One region of the Xanthomonas vesicatoria ATCC 35937 genome, then DNA from elsewhere that is predicted to be linked to it. Evidence: predicted binding sites of a transcription regulator. Region 1 holds the regulator's gene; the other holds the start of a gene.
What was found. Region 1 encodes FliA, which starts transcription of late flagellar genes. Its sites were predicted from a motif close to TAAAGTTTNNCNNNCNNNGGCCGATAA; they were not measured.
Positions count from the first base shown of each region.

Region 2: a site for FliA is predicted at 2,437-2,463, ahead of BJD12_RS14085 (methyl-accepting chemotaxis protein). Genes of this name have one in related genera too.

Region 1 covers NZ_CP018725.1:256,798-264,889, forward strand. Annotated here, with positions in the region: gene BJD12_RS01045 (hypothetical protein) at 1-401, shown strand, start outside; gene BJD12_RS25090 (hypothetical protein) at 407-529, shown strand; gene BJD12_RS23650 (XVIPCD domain-containing protein) at 644-1,408, shown strand; gene BJD12_RS01055 (chemotaxis protein CheA) at 1,626-3,281, opposite strand; gene BJD12_RS01060 (protein phosphatase CheZ) at 3,284-3,910, opposite strand; gene cheY (chemotaxis response regulator CheY) at 3,910-4,302, opposite strand; gene BJD12_RS01070 (RNA polymerase sigma factor FliA) at 4,338-5,105, opposite strand; gene BJD12_RS01075 (MinD/ParA family protein) at 5,102-5,986, opposite strand; gene flhF (flagellar biosynthesis GTPase FlhF) at 5,973-7,667, opposite strand.
Region 2 covers NZ_CP018725.1:3,261,051-3,269,142, forward strand. Annotated here, with positions in the region: gene hrpB (ATP-dependent helicase HrpB) at 1-2,195, opposite strand, end outside; gene BJD12_RS14085 (methyl-accepting chemotaxis protein) at 2,492-4,609, shown strand; gene BJD12_RS14090 (YehS family protein) at 4,839-5,312, opposite strand; gene uraH (hydroxyisourate hydrolase) at 5,643-5,975, opposite strand; gene hpyO (FAD-dependent urate hydroxylase HpyO) at 5,972-7,393, opposite strand; gene uraD (2-oxo-4-hydroxy-4-carboxy-5-ureidoimidazoline decarboxylase) at 7,390-7,881, opposite strand; gene hpxZ (oxalurate catabolism protein HpxZ) at 7,878-8,092, opposite strand, start outside.

The DNA of each region.
Region 1 (8,092 bases):
GGATCACCGGTGTCGATCCAACTGCCGTCTCCCAAAGTGCTGACAGGCTGATTAGCGCTGGTGTTTCGGCCGAGCTCCACTTGGAGCGTATTGAACCATTCGGTCCGGTCTCCGTGGAATTGCAGCGTAGTCAGCGTGTGGGAGTAGGTCAGCAGGCGTCCATTCCCTTGTCAGCTGATGGTATGGCTCCTGGTCTGTTCGCTTTTGATGCTGACGGTACGACGCTGCAAGACGCCGGTTTGTCTACTGAACAGACCGCGTCCAGGGAGTTGGCGTTCGGCTATAGCAATGCTGTCCAGCCAGGCCGTTATCGGCTCAAACTGCGCTTTGATCAGAACGCCGAGGCGCTGGTTGCGGCTAATGCTCAACTTCTTGTCGCTTACACCTACAAGGGAAAGTGAGGGGAATGAGCATGGATGATCATGAAAAGCGCTATGCAGTCACTGTCTACGTCGCTGCCGCAGGTACGCCGTTGATGGCCGGAGGCACATCCTTCGGTGGCCATATGTACTACTCGATTGACGACTGAACGACTGTCAAAAGTTATGGGTTCTCGCCCATCAAGCATGGCGAGGCTAGCGGGCCAGGAAAAGTTTCGTTCAATGACGTCGATACCTACCAAAAACCATATTACTCACGCACGATGGAGATCGATAAGGCGCAGTATGAAAAGCTGGAGGCCTTCGGCGCGGCCCCTGCTAAGCACGGGTTCAATATGGAATATCACGGTGCTAAAAACAGTTGTATCGACTTCACATGGGATGCGCTCAATCACGCCGGACTGCACCGGAAGACAAAAGATGGAGTTGATAAAGGCTTTGAGGGGGATATCAGACCCGTAGAAAACGTAGATGATATCAAGAGCATTCCTGCTCCTGTGCCTAAAAGTGAGTTGAATAAGGAGCACAACAATCCGAAGCCCAAACAGGAACTTTGGCAAAAGGTGATTGGTGAGGCGCAGCCGCCCGGTGAGCAGGTATCTCCATTACAGGAAGTAACACAGCTCGCGAGAGTGCTGCCAACAGATCCGCTGCATCATCAAGCAGAAGAAGCCGTTCGCCGCCTTGAGCAAGGTCTCGGCCGCGAGTACGACGACAACAGCGCACGGCTGGCAGCAAGCAGCGCGTATTTAGCCAAAGAGAACGGGCTGTCGCGAATCGATCATGTTGTGCTGAGCGAGAACACCAAGTCCGTGCGACAGGGTGAGAACGTTTTCGTTGTGGAAGGCGCGTTGAACGACCCCGCCCACAAGATGGCGCATATGAAGACGAGTGATGCGATTGCGCAGCCCGTCGAGCAATCCTTTGCGCAATTACAGGCCTTGGGCGAAACTCAGCGCCAACAGCAATCCCAGCAGCAGGATCAACAGCGAGAGCAGTCGATTGCGCCTCAACACCGGATGGTGTGAGGGCTAGTGAAATAACGGTTCCAGGTTCACTTCCACGGCAGCCTGACCTTCGCCAAGCCATCGCGCCCATGCCTGCGCGCGTAGCGACATAGATCGGCAGCGATGTTGGTAGTGAAACGACAACGGCCGCAGTACGCGGCCGTTGTCGTTAGATCAGGCAACCAGGATCGTCTTGACGATTCCCGATTCCCGATTCCCGATTCCCGATTCCCGAGAATCAATGATCGCTGGAGCGCAATCCATCCACATCCAGGATCAGTGCCATGCGGCCATCGCCGATCAGGGTGGCGCCGGCGTAGCCGGGCAGGCCGCGTAATGCGCGGGGCAGGGGCTTGATCACCACTTCCTCGCGGCCGCGGACCTGGTCCACCACCAGGCCGAAGCGGGTTTCGCCGGCCTGCAGCAGCACCACGGTCAGTAGCGGCGGTTGTTCGGCGGGTACGCCCAGCCAGCGGCGCAGGTCGATCAGGGGCAGGGTGTGCGAGCGGCGGTCCAGTACGGCGCGGCCGTCGAACCAGCCCAGCGAGGTCTGCGGGGCGTGCAGCACTTCCACCACGCGGGCCAGCGGCAAGGCGTAGACCGCTTCGCCGGCCTGCACCAATAGCGTAGGCAGGATCGCCAGGGTCAGCGGCACGCGGATCATGAAGCGGCTGCCACGGCCCAGTTCGGACTGGATCTGGATCTGCCCGCTCAACTCGCGGATGCGTGACTGCACCACGTCCATGCCAACGCCGCGGCCAGAGATATCGGTGACCTCGGCCTTGGTCGAGAAGCCCGGCATGAAGATCAGATGCAGACATTCGTCGGTGCTCAGACGTGCCGCCGCTTCGGCGTCGATCAGGCCCTTGCCGCGCGCGATTTCGCGCAGCCGCTCCGGGTCGATGCCGGCGCCATCGTCCTGGATTTCGATGCTGACGTAGTCGCCTTCCTGCTGCGCGGACAGGCGCACGTGGCCACTACGCGGTTTGCCGGTGGCTTCGCGCAGGGCCGGCGATTCGATGCCATGGTCGATGGCGTTGCGCACCAGGTGCACCAGCGGGTCGGCCAGGGCTTCGACCAGATTACGATCGAGCTCGGTTTCGGCACCGATCAGTTCCAGCTCCACTTCCTTGGACAGCGTGCGCGCAACGTCGCGGGCCACCTTGGGGAAGCGCGCGAACACCTTGCTCACCGGCTGCATGCGGGTGCGCATGACTGCGGTCTGCAGGCGGGCGGTGGCGATGTCCAGCGTGCTGACCGCGCGGTCGAGTTCTTCATCGCGCAGACGGGTACGCAAGGTCTTCAGACGATTGCGCGAGAGCACCAGTTCGCCGATCAGGTTGACGATGGCGTCCAGGCGCTTGGTGTCCACGCGCACGGTCTGCTCGGCTTCGGCACCGCCTTTGGCGGCACCTTTCGGTGCGGCCTTGGCGCCCGGTGCCGGCGCAGCATGGCCGTCGTCGTGCACTGGCGCAGCAGCGGCTGCCTTGGGCGCGGCCTTGACCGCTGGCGGGCCGCTCTTGGCGTCGAACTGCGCGATCAGCGACGCCGGTGCATGCGGCACGGGTTCGCCCGAACCCATCGCATCCAGCATGGCCTGCAGATAGTCCAGCGATTGCTGCGCGGCATCGAAATGATGCGCCTGCAGCACCGCCTGGCCCGAGCGTGCCATGCCGAGGGTTTCTTCAGCGGCGTGGCACAGTTCCACCATGGGTTTGATCGCCAGAAAGCCGGCGCCGCCCTTGAGCGTGTGGAAGCCGCGGAACACCGCGTTGAGCTGGTCGGCTTCGTCTGGCGCCTGTTCCAGCGACACCAGCTGTTCGCCGAGGCGATCCAGGATTTCCTGGGCCTCGACGATGAAATCGGCAGCAATATCGTCTGGAACAGCACTCATGGTTACAACCCCAATCCGGACAGCAAATCGTCGGCGTCGTCCTGCGACACCGCATGACGGTCCAGGCCCTTGACTGCAGGACCGGCAAGACCGCCGTCGTCTTTCTTCGGCTCGCTGCTCTTGGGCGGCAGGCCCAGCGCACCGAAGCCTTCATGCACGCGGCGCACGATCCCGGCCACACGCCGGATGATCTGCCCGCTGAGATCCTGGTAGCTCTGCGCCAGCGACAGCTCGGTCAGGTTGTGGCGCATCTTGTCCATCAGCGCGCCCTGGTCCTGATTGAGGCCGCCTTCGCGCAGCTGGTTGGCCAGCACGCGGCACTCTTCGACCAGATCCAGCGTGCGATGGCTGGCCTTTTCGGTCATTTCCACCACGTGATCCAGGCGCGAGCAGGCATCGTCCAGTTCGCCGGCTTCCTCAGGCACGGTGGGCAACTCGCCCAGCGCCTGGCCCAGTTCGCGCGCGAGCCGGCTCAGGCCCTGCATCATCGGACGGGTGCGCAAGGCGGCGAGATGATCCACCTCACGGCGCCAGGCAATTTCGTCGCCGCTTTCCAACGCATCGAGCGCGCCCTGCAGGCGGTCGATCAGCGCGGCGCGTTCTGCATTGGTATCGATGGTGGCGTCCATCAGGCGGTCGCCGCCAGACGTTCGAACACCTTGCCCAGCTTTTCTTCCAGCGTCTGCGCGGTGAACGGCTTGATGATGTAGCCGTTCACGCCACACTGCGCCGCTTCGATGATCTGCTCGCGCTTGGCTTCGGCGGTCACCATCATCACCGGCAGGTGCTTGAGCTTGGCGTCGGCGCGGATGTTGCGCAGCAGGTCGATGCCGGTCATGCCGGGCATGTTCCAGTCCGTCACCACGAAATCGAACGGGCCCGCACGCAACGCGGCCAGCGCGCTGTTGCCGTCTTCGGCCTCTGCGGTATTGGTGAAGCCGAGATCCGCCAACAGATTCTTGACGATACGTCGCATCGTCGAGAAGTCGTCCACGATCAGGATCCGCATGTTCTTATTCACATCAAGCTCCTAACGCTAAAAATTACGCGAAAAAATTAGTCGTCGATTTCGACACCGGCATCAGCCAGTTCGAAGACTTTGAGGCGGCCGCGCAAACGCACCACGGCCTGGCCATGGATCTGGCAGACGCGCGACTCGCTGACACCCAGCACGGCGCCGATTTCCTTCAGGTTCAATTCCTGTTCGTAGTACAGCGACAGCACCAGCTGCTCGCGCTCGGGCAGCTGGCCGATGGCCTTGCCCAGCTCGCGGCCGAATTCGCCACGCTCCATCATCTGCTGCGGGTTGGGGCCACCTTTGGCGGTGGTATCCAGCTCGCCGTGATCTTCGATGCGCGATTCCAGGCTCAGCACCTGGCCGCGTGCGGCGTCTTCCATCAGCCGCAGGTAATCGGGCAGCGGCATTTCCATGGCTGCGGCCACTTCGGTGGCGGCGGCGGCGCGGCCGGTGTTCTGCTCGATCTTGCGTACTGCGGCGGCAGCGTCGCGGGCACGGCGGTGCACCGAGCGCGGTACCCAGTCGCCACGGCGGATCTCGTCGATCATCGAGCCGCGGATACGGATCGAGGCATAGGTTTCGAACGAGGCGCCCTGGTCGGAGTCGTAACTGCGCGAGGCTTCGATCAGGCCGATCATGCCGGCCTGGATCAGGTCGTCCACTTCCACGCTGGCCGGCAGACGCGCCGCCAGATGGTGGGCGATGCGGCGGACCAGGTCGGCGTGCTGGGTCACCACGTCGTTGGCGTTGTTGCGCTGCACGGCGCGGTACTGCGCGCTGGCCGTGGTTGCGGTAGCAGTGCTCATGCGGCCACTCCCCGTTGAATGATGCGTTCGACAAAGAACTCGACGTTGCCGCGCGGCACGGTGGGGGCCTGCCAGCGCGAGGTACGGCGTGCGATTTCTGCAATGGCCTGCGCCGATGGGCTTGACGGGTAGGCCTTGATGACGGGTTGCTGACGCTGCACCGACAGGCGCAACCAGTCGTCCTGCGGCACGTGGCCGAGGTAGTTCAGCGACACATCGCCGAGGAACTTTTCGCAGACGCGCGAGAGCTTGTCGTACAGCAGGCGGCCTTCGTTGGGGTCGCGCACCATGTTGGCGATGATCTGCAGGCGGTCCACGCCGCGTTCGCGGGAGAGCACCTTGATCAGCGCGTAGGCGTCGGTGATCGAGGCCGGCTCGTCGCAGACCACCACCACCGTGTCCTGCGCGGCCTGGCAGAAGGTCAGCACGCTGTCGGTGATGCCGGCGGCGGTGTCGATGACCATCACGTCCAGGTCGCGTTCCAGTTCGGAGAACACATTGACCAGGCCGATGTGCTGGGCTGGGGCCAATTCGGCCATGTGACGGCGACCGGACGCGGCCGGCACTACCAGCACGCCGCCGGGACCTTCGATGATGACTTCATCGAGCGTGCAGCGGCCGGCGATCAGGTCGGCCAGGGTGTACTTGGGCGACAGGCCCAGGACCACATCCAGGTTGGCCAGACCAAGGTCGGCGTCCAGCAGCAGCGTGCGTTTGCCCATGTCGGCAAGCGCCACGGCCAGGTTGGCGGAGATGTTGGTCTTGCCCACGCCGCCCTTGCCACCGGTCACGGCAATGGTGCGCACCGGGCCCAAAGGCTCGGGACGGGTCGCCGACAGGGGGAAGGCGTTGGTCAGCTTTGCGTATTCACGCGACTGCATGGTTGTGCTCCGGAGTACAGGGCTTATCGGCAGCGCGCCGTAAATCTTCAAGACGAAGAACGAGACTGGCGGCATTGGCGCGGTGCAGGTCGTCGGGGACCCGCTGTCCGTCAGTCACCCAGGTGATGGGCAGTTGGTGGTCGACCACCACCGACAAGGCGCTGCCGAAGCGGCCGGTCTCGTCGAGTTTGGTCAGCACCACGCCTTGGGGTTTGGCGTGGGCGAAGCGGCGCACGACCTCGTCGAGATCGGCGAAATGGGAGTTGGCGGGCAGCACCAGCAGCGAGGTGACCTGCTGGGCGGCGCGCAGCCAGTTCAGCTGGGCAGCCAGGGCGCGATCGCGCTGGCCCATGCCGGCGGTGTCGATCAGCACCAGCTTGTAGTCGCGCAGGCGGTCCAGCAGTTCGAGCAGGCTTTCGGCACTGTCGGCCTCGTGCACGGCGATACCGAGCTGGCGGCCATAGCTGTGCAGCTGCTCGCGGCCGCCGACGCGCAGGGTGTCGGTGGTGACCAGCGCCACGTCGCGCGGGGCGTGCTGGGCGGCGAAGCGCTGCGCCAGCTTGGCGATGGTGGTGGTCTTGCCGGCACCGGTCGGGCCGACCAGGGCGATCACGCCGCCGCGTTCCAGCGGGTCGACCGGGGCGACCGGCAGGCGCTTGGACAGCAGGCCCAGCATCAGCCCGCGGCCACGGTGCAATTCGGTATCGGCCGGGATCTGCATGGCGACATCGCGGGTCAGGCCGGCGTCGAAGCCGTAGTCGTCCATCAGTTCCAGGGCCTGTGCACGCACCGGAGAGCCACGCAGGCGCTCGTCGGTGAGGCGGTTCATTTCGCGCTCGATCATCTGGCGCATCAGCGCCAGCTCGCCGCGCAGCTGCTTGAGTTCTTCGTCGTTCTGCGGGATCGGCGCGGCGGCCACCGGCACTGCGGCCAGCGCGGCGGGGGCCGGCGGGGCGACCACGATCGGCGGCAGCGCGGCCGGCGGCAGGATCTGCGGCAGCGCGTCGTCCAGGTCGAAGTCGGCCTCGTCGGCGAAGGCGTCGTCGTCCTGGTCCTGGGCGGCGTAGGCGGGCGCGCCCACCGCTGCGGCCACGACCGGGGTCGGCGCCTGGGCCGGCGCGGCCTGCACGGCCGGGCGCTGCGCCGGAGCGGTGGTCAAAAAGTCGGCGAACAGCTGTTCCGGGACCGCCGACAGCGCGTGTTCCTGGCGCTGTACGACCGGCGCAGCCAGATCCTGCACGGCCGGCATCGGCGCCGCGCTGCGGATCGGGGTGGCGACCGGGGCCTGGCGCGGCACGCTGGCCGGCTGACGCAGGGCCATGGCGGCGATCATTTCTTCGGCGGCGCTGGCAACGCGCTGACGGTGGCTCATGCCCGCATCGGCGGCCGGCTTGAGCGGGGCGTGTACCGGTGCGGCAGGGCGGGCAGCGGCCTGCGCCGGCTGTGCCGGAGCCTGCTGCACGGGTGCCTGCTGCGGAGCGGTGTGGGTGACCGGCGCATCGGAGCGTGCGGTTTCCAGTGCACGCTGCACGAGTTCTTCGTCGTAGTTGCTGGCGGCGACGATCTCGATGCCTTCGGCGGTACGACGGTTGGACAGGATCACGGCATCCGGGCCGTGTTCCTCGCGCACCATGCGGAATGCGGTGCGCATGTCCGGGGCAACAAAGCGTTTGATCTTCATGCCACGTGCCTCCAGGAACGGGACCCGCCGGACGCCGGACGGGTGCGCGATGAATGTGGGTGTGTTGCCAGCGTCATGAGTTGCCTGTCCCGTTCGTAGTTCCAAGTCCTGCCATCCGCCCCGCAGCGGTGGTGCTGTCTGCGGTCTCGCCAGAGCTAATGCATGCGGTGTGCCAAAACAGCGGTGCTGGGTTTTTGGCGAGTGGGTGCGGTGTGTGTGCGGAGGAGGCCGGGGACTGATGCGAAGCCGGGATTGCTGCGCCAAGTCGATGTTCTGATTCGAGTTTTCGACGGCGTTGGGTGCCGATTCGAGGTCGTATCTGTGCTGGACGGCAGGGCAGATTGCGTGTCTTGGAGCGCGTTGGACGCCCGCGCGAACCGCGCGAACGTGGATTTCGTCACGCGTCCCTGGGTCGGTGACATGCA
Region 2 (8,092 bases), 2.1 Mb from region 1:
TCCATGCCCGACGGCACGCTGATGCGGGTGGGGGCATGACGGTCGATGACCTGGCGGCGCTCCCACGGCAGTGCGCCCTTGAGCGCTTCGCCCAGGCTGGACTCGTCCAGTGCATCGAGCCGGGTCTTGCCGGCGAAGGCCGGGCGTAGCCAATGGTCCAACGAAGCGAGCAGTGCGGCATCGGAGAGATCGGGCAGCTCCAGCTCGGGCATCCATTCCCGCAGAGACAGCACGCGGGCGCGCCATTGCTGCAGGTTTTCGGTCCAGGGCAGCGCGTCCAGGCCGAGTTGGCGCACTGCCTCGGTCAGTGCGGCAGCGGCCTGGGCGGGGTCGACGCGGCCGGCGGGGCGGCTGTCGAGCACGATGCGGTCGAAGCTGGATTGCCGGCGCGCGACCAGGGCGCGCTTGTCGGCGTCCCACTGCACCACGTCCTGCTGCACGAAACGCTCCGGCAGGCTGCGCCGCAGGTAGTCCTCGTCGACCGGAGCGGCGCGAAGCAGCAACGCATCCTTGGCTTCGTAGCGGAGCTCGCTGGCAACCAGCCATGGCTCGCCGCGCAGGTCGCTGTGGTCGAACAGGCGCGCGCTGCGGCCGTTGGCGAGCAGATAGCGCAACGGGTCGGCCGGGTGGCGGGCGGCGATGCGGTCGGGAAAGGCGTGCGCGAGCAGGTCGCCCAGCGCGTGCGCTTCCACGCTGGCGGGCGGGGCGGTGTCGCAGCGCAGCCGGCGTCGCCATTGTTTGGCGGCACTGTCGATCGCGGCCAGGCCGCCGCGGTTAGCATCGGGCGCGCTGCGGCCCTGACGAAATGCTGCCAACGCGCGCCAGCGTGCGGCCAATCCATCGCCGCCCTGACGCAGCGGGTCGCGGGCTTCCAGCAACGCGGCCAGGTCGCAGGCCAGTGCCAGCCGCGGCGCATCGCCGGCTTGGGCCAGCATCGCCGCCAGCCGCGGATGCGTGCCCAGCGCCAGCATCCGGCGGCCCAATGGGGTGATGCCGCCACTGCCGCTCAACGCGCCCAGCCGTTGCAGCAATTCGCGTGCGGCGGCCAGCGCGCCGGTGGGTGGGGCATCGACAAAGCGCAGCGCATCGCTGCCCCAGGCCGCCAGCTCCAGTACCAGGCCGGCCAGTTCCACCTGGGTGATCTCGGCGCGCCGTTGCGGTTCCAGCCGCTGCGACTGCGGCCACAGCCGGTACGCCCAGCCGCTGGCCACGCGCCCGGCACGGCCGGCGCGCTGGTCGGCCGAGGCCTGCGAAATGGTCGCCACATCCAGCCGCGAAAAGCCGCTATTGGGGTCGTAGTGCGGCTCGCGCGCCTGGCCGCTGTCGATCACCACGCGCACGCCGGGCAAGGTCACCGACGACTCCGCCACGTTGGTGGCCAGCACCACGCGGCGGCGGCTCTGCGCATCCGGCTGCAGCACCTGGCTCTGCGCGTCCACCGACAACTCGCCGTGCAATGGCAGCACCTGGATGGCCGGATCCAGCGCGTCCTGCAAGGCGCCTTGCACGCGCGCGATCTCGCGTTGGCCGGGCAGAAACACCAGCACATCGCCGGGATGGGTGAGCAGGGCATGCTCCACTGCGCGCCGCGTCTGGGGCTCCAGCGCTTCGTCGCGGCGCGCGGGGAAATGCGCGATCTCCACCGGAAAACTGCGCCCGGCACTGCTCAGGCGCGGCGCATCCAGAAAGCCGGCCAGCCGCTCGCCATCGAGCGTGGCCGACATCGCCACGATGCGCAGGTCCTCGCGCACCTGGGCCTGCACGTCCAGCGCCAATGCCAGGCCCAGGTCGCCGGCCAGATGGCGTTCGTGGAATTCGTCGAACAGCAACGCCCCCACGCGTTCCAGCATCGGGTCGTCCTGGATCATCCGGGTCAGGATGCCTTCGGTGACCACTTCGATCCGGGTGCGCGCAGAGGTCTTGTTCTCGAAGCGGATGCGGTAGCCCACCGTTTCGCCGACCGGCTCGCCCAACTGGCGCGCCATGAACAGCGCAGCGCTGCGCGCGGCCACGCGGCGCGGTTCCAGCATCACGATGCTGCGGCCGGCCAGCCACGGCGCCTCCAGCAGTGCCAGCGGCACCTGGGTGGTCTTGCCGGCGCCGGGCGGGGCTTCGAGCACCAGGCGCGGATGGGCGGCAAGGCTGTCGCGGATCTGCGGCAGCAGTGGGGCGATGGGGAATGCAGGGTCGGTCATGCGCGGCAAGGATACGGGCCTGCTTGCGCCAGGGCGACGGTCGGGGAGGTAGGTGAAGGCTGTCGGGGAATCGCGCCGGCCGTCTCGTGCTCGCCCACGCTTCGGGAGCACTTGCAAAAGCCGGTCGCCGCCCCGGGCGTGCTGCGGGCTTGGAGCCTGACCGCGCGAGGCGGCCCGCCAGCGCCGGCCGAACGCCGTGCGGATGGCCACGCTAGTCCCATTTGGATGAGGCTTGGCATGCTTCAGATTGCATGGCTGGTGTCGATAACCCGATTGAACCCGCCACTGGATCGACCATGTCCACCCCGTCCCTGCGTTTTGTCAGCCTGCAAAGCAAACTGCTAGGCGCACTTGCACTTGGCCTGTCGATCATCCTGTTGTGCGCCCTCGGCGGTCTGGGATCAGCCTGGTTGAGTCTGTCAGGCAAGGTGCCGGTAGAAGTGGCGCAGGCGACGGCAACTGAAGAACTCACCCGCGATTTTCGCCTGCAGGTGCAGGAGTGGAAGAACGTGCTGATCCGTGGCCGCGACCCGGCACAGCTGGAAAAGCATTTGGCCGGCTTCCGCGACGAGGGCAAGAGCGTGCAGGCCACCGTCACTGCGCTGGCAGGTGCGCTGGCCGACCCACAGGCGCGCACGCTGGCGCAGGACTTCGCCAAGGCGCACCTGGAGCTGCAGAACGGCTACGAAGCGGCGTTGGGCAAGTTCGCCGATGCCGGTTACGACACCCAGGTGGGCGATCAGCTGGTCAAGGGCAAGGACCGCGCACCCAGCCAGACCTTGGAGGCGCTGGTCACGCGCAGCAAGGCGCTGGCCGATGCGGCCGTATTGGCAAGTTCGCAATCGGCGCAGCGCGAGCTGGTGTATTCGGCCCTGGCCACTATCGCCGCCGCGTTGTGTCTGGTGGTGGTGCTGGGGTGGTGGATCCGGCGCTCGATCGTGCGGCCCATCGAAAACGTCGCGCTTGCGGCACGCCTGGTGGCGGCCGGCGATCTGTCGGCGCGCGCTGTGGTCAGCAATCGCGATGAGATCGGCCTGCTCGGCCAGGCGATGGGGCAGGTGGTCAACACGCTCACCGATGTCTCCACCGCACAGGCGGAGATGGCGCGGCGCCATGAAGCTGGGCACATGAGTTACCGCATGGATGCGCAGGCGTTTCCTGGCGCATACGGCCGCATGGTCGATGACACCAATGGGTTGATCGGCGCGCAGGTGGACCTGGTCGGCACCATGCTGCAGGTGATGCAGCATTACGCGGTGGGCGACATGTCGGTGGACATGCCGCGCCTGCCGGGCGAGAAGGCGCAGATCACCGATGCGATGGACACCACCAAGCGTAATCTGGCCGCCATCAATGGCGAAATCCGTGGTCTGGTGGAAGCGGCGGCGGCCGGCGATTTCGCCATGCGCGGCAACGCCGATGCCTACCAGTTCGAATTCCGCGGCATGGTCAGCGGGCTCAATGGTCTGATGCAGAACGTGGACCAGAATTTGGCCGAGCTGTCGCAGTTGCTCAAGGCGATTGCCGATGGCGATCTGACCGCGCGCATGCAAGGCAACCAGCAGGGCGTGTTCGCGCGCATGCGTGACGATGCCAACGCGACCGTGCAGCGTCTGACCGATATCGTCGGCGATATCACCCTGGCCGCGCAGACCATTCGCACCGCCTCGGCAGAAATCGCCGCCGGCAACAGCGATCTGGCGCAACGCACCGAGCAGCAAGCAGCGAACCTGGAAGAAACCGCCGCCTCGATGGAAGAACTCACCTCCACCGTGCGGCAGAACTCCGAGACAGCGCAGCAGGCCAGCCGAGGTGCGCAGGCTGCCGCCGAGATCGCCGGACGTGGTGGCCAGATGGTCGCCAGCGTAGTCGACACCATGGGCGAGATCGAAGTGTCGTCGAAGAAAATCGCCGAGATCATCAGCGTTATCGACGGCATCGCATTCCAGACCAATATCCTGGCGTTGAATGCGGCGGTGGAAGCCGCACGCGCGGGAGAACAGGGCCGCGGCTTTGCAGTGGTGGCCTCGGAGGTGCGCGCGCTGGCGCAGCGCTCGGCTGGTGCCGCCAAGGAGGTCAAGCAGTTGATCGATGCGTCGGTGCAGAGCGTCGAGCGCGGTAGCGCGCGCGTGGATCAGGCCGGGCAAACGATGCAGGACATCGTGCAATCGGTGCAGCAGGTCACCACGCTGATCGCCGAAATCTCTGCCGCCTCGCGCGAGCAATTGTCCGGCATCGAGCAGGTGGCGCGCACGGTCAACGACATGGACGAAACCACCCAGCGCAATGCCGCATTGGTGGAGGAGGCCTCTGCCGCGGCACGCGCGATGGAAGAGCAGGCCGTGGAGCTGAGCGAAGCGGTATCGGTGTTCCGTCTGGATGCACGCAAACCGCGCCTGGCGGCGGTCGCATGAGTGGCTGATTGCCTTGCAGGGCCCGGCACAGGCGTTGCTTGAAGCGTGTGCCTTGCCTGCCACCGGGGATTGCGCAGCCGGCCACGCCGAAAGGAAGCCGCTAGATCACCGACCTTGGAGCGTGCTCGCATGCGATACGCCGTTCCCGGCAACGTCCATCGCGTTCAAGTGCGCTCTTACAAGAAGCGCCGCTGGTGCGCGATGCGCTGCCGGTGCAGCGTGGGTGGTTTCAACCGGCTTCGCGTACCCGTGCGGTCAGGCCCTTGAGGAAGGCGCGCAGCAGTTGGTCGCCGCAGGGGCGGAAATTCTTGTGGCCGGGCTGGCGGAATAGGGCCGATAGTTCCGGTTTGGACAGCGGGAAGCCGGCGCCGGCGAAGATGGCGTGCATGTCCACGTCCTTCAGTTCGAAGGCCACGCGCAGTTTCTTCAGCACCAGGTTGTTGCCGACCCGGGTTTCCAGCGGGCGGGCCGGCTGGCTGTCGTCGCGGCCGCGGAAGCGCAGCACCAGGCCATCGAGAAAACGCGCCAGCATCGCATCGGTGCAGGGCTCGAAACCGGGCTCGTCTTCCTTCTTCAGCCAGGCCTGTACCTGCGGCTTGTCGAGCGCGAACTCGGGGTCGGCCAGGTGGGTGATCTCTACCACCTTGTCGTCGCTGAGGTCGAGCATGTAGCGGATGCTGCGCAGTACATCGTTGTGGATCATGACAATTCCGGAGCCCCGGCCTGTGGCCGGAAAGGCGTCATTCTACGGGGCGGCGGCGGAACGCGGCGTGTTTCGCGCCGAACGGTCGCAACGCTGACGCCGCTCAGCGGATGCCGCGATGGCACAGGCAGCCGTCCGATGGATGCGGAGATCGCGCAGTGGCGCAGTTCCAGCCATCACAGTGATCCGCCTCGCTTTGCGCGTGTACTCGTGCCAAACAGGCTGCAGTGCACCGCGCCCTGTCGTTCGTCGCCGGCATGAGGCTTCTGCCCGAGACCGGGTGGAGCGTGGGCCGTGTCTAGGTGTCGCCCCAGCCTCCGCGGGGCGGTTTCAGCTGCCGCGATACGTGGAATATCCGTACGGCGAAAGCAGCAGCGGCACGTGGTAATGAGCGTTGTTGGCGATGCCGAAGGCGATGGGAACCTGCTCCAGAAACGGCGGGTCGGTCAGGGCGACGCCAGCCGCATGCCAGTAGTCGGCCACCTCGAATTCCAGCCGATAGCGGCCCGCCGGCAGGGTGAGCGCGGTCAGTTCCGGGCAGCGGCCGTCCGGATTGGTGAGGCCAGCGAAGCGCAGCGTGTCGCCGGCGAACAGGCGCAGCGTCACGCCCGCGGCCGGGCGGCCGCTTGCGGTATCCAGCACATGCGTGGACAGGGTGCTCATGCCACCGCCTGGGTCGGTTGCGGCCACTGGCCGACGAATTCGGGTTGGTCGTAGGCCAGATAGCTGTCGACGATGGCCTGGCGGTCGTCCAGGAACAGCTGGTCGGCCACCGCGCGCGCCAGCCGTGGCAATGCGACCTTGAGCCCGGACAGCGCTGCCGCCGACGGGCCGTGGTTGATCAGCGCCGAATAGTTGAAGGCGAACAGCCCGTGCAGCAGCGCGGCATCGTCCGGCGTACGCGGCAGCAGCTCGAAGCCCGGCCCCAGGTACGGGTGTGCATCCAGCACCGGGTTGGCCTGGCCCGGCGGTGGCTGGTAGCGGTCCGCCCAGCAGGCGATGCGCCCGGACAGCGCGGCCAGCTCCGGGCGCAGCCGTGGGTCGGTGACCAGGCCGGTGGCCACGGCCAGGAAATCGAAACGGTGTTCGCCGTGCGGAGTGCGCACCACCACGGCGCCATCGCGCTCGGCCACGTCCAGCCACGGCGCGCCCAGATGCAGCGCAAAGCCCGTGTGCGCGCAGGCGCGCTGGAAGGTGTCGTTGGTGGGCGGTTGGTTGTGTGCGAAGAAGCTGGCCATCATGCGGTACTTGTCCGCATCGGGCAGCGCCAGAAACCGCGGAATGATGCCGGCCTGTTCCATGTGGCGGAACGGGTTGATGCGCGGCAGCTCAGTGCGACGCACGAACACCTCGGCACTGGTGACGCCTTGGTCCAGCGCGAAACAGGCGTTGTCGAATGCGGAGGCACCGCCGCCGAGAATGCCCACGCGCTTGCCGGCCAATGCGGCGAAGTCGATGTGGCTGGAGGTGTGGGCGTAGCGGTAGGTGGGCAGGGCGCGGCCGATCCAGTCCGGCACCACCCACTGCCCGCCGCCCTGGATGCCGGTAGCCAGGACCAGCTTGCGCGTCAGCAGTGGCGCGCCCATCGTCAGATGCAGACGATGGATGCCGGGCGCGACGTCCGGTTCGACGCGCGCCAGTTGCGTGGCGTTGCGCACCGGCAGCCGCAGCGCCGCGCGGTACCAGCGCAGATAATCCATCCAGCTGCCGCGCGGAATCTTGTCCAGCGTGTCCCAGGCGGCGCTGCCGTGTTGCGCTTCCCACCAGGCGCGGAAGGTCAGCGATGGCACGCCCAGGTCGATCGAGGTGATCTGCTTGGGCGTGCGCAGCGTCTGCATGCGCGCGTAGGTCACCCAGGGGCCTTCCTGGCCGGCGGGGTTTTCGTCGATGAGCAGCACGTTGTGCACGCGCTCGCGCTGCAGCGCGAAGGCCGCGCCCAGGCCGCTCTGGCCGGCGCCGACGATGATCACGTCATACACGTGCCCGGCCGGATGCACGCGCGGTTGCACCCAGGCATCGCCGCCATGGGCCAGACGTTGCAGGTCGCGGGCGAGCTCGCGTTCGAGGTGGGCCAGGCTCATGGCAGTGCCTCCAGGCGCAAGTGGACGATCTTGCCGATCTCGGCGATGGCGGTGGCGATCTCGTCGCGGCGCGCCGCCTCCAGGCGGCGTTCCAGCTCGGCAAGGATGCCGGCCTTGTCATGCAGCCGCACGCAGATCACGAACGGAAATCCGAACCGGTGGCGATAGGCCCGGTTGAGCGCGTGGAAGCGCTTGAATTCGGGTTCGCTGAGCCGGTCCAACCCGGCCGAGGCCTGCTCGGTGGCCGAGGCGGCAGTGAGCGTGCGATCGATCGCCGCCTTGCCGGCCAGCTCGGGGTGTGCGCGAATCAGCGCGACCTGATCGTCCGGCGATGCGTCATGCACCACCTGCATCAAGCCGCGATGCACATCGTCGAACGGGCGACGCCGCGCGGCGCGCTCCACCACCCACGGCGAATGCTCGAACACCTCGCGGTAGCGTGCCACGAAGGCGGCATCGTCCAGCATGTTGTCGTCGATCGCGCTCATGCATGCGTCCCCTGCAGCGAGACATGCGCGGCCACCACCTTCCAGCCATCGGTAAAGCGTACCCAGCTCTGGCTCTGGCGGCCGCGCGCGCTGCTGCCTTCGCGTACGAATTCGGCATGTGTGGTCGCGTAGACATGGCCGTAGCTGTGCACTTCCACGTGCATGAGCTGACGTTGCGGCGAGCCGCCGCGGCCGATGCGAAACGCGCGGA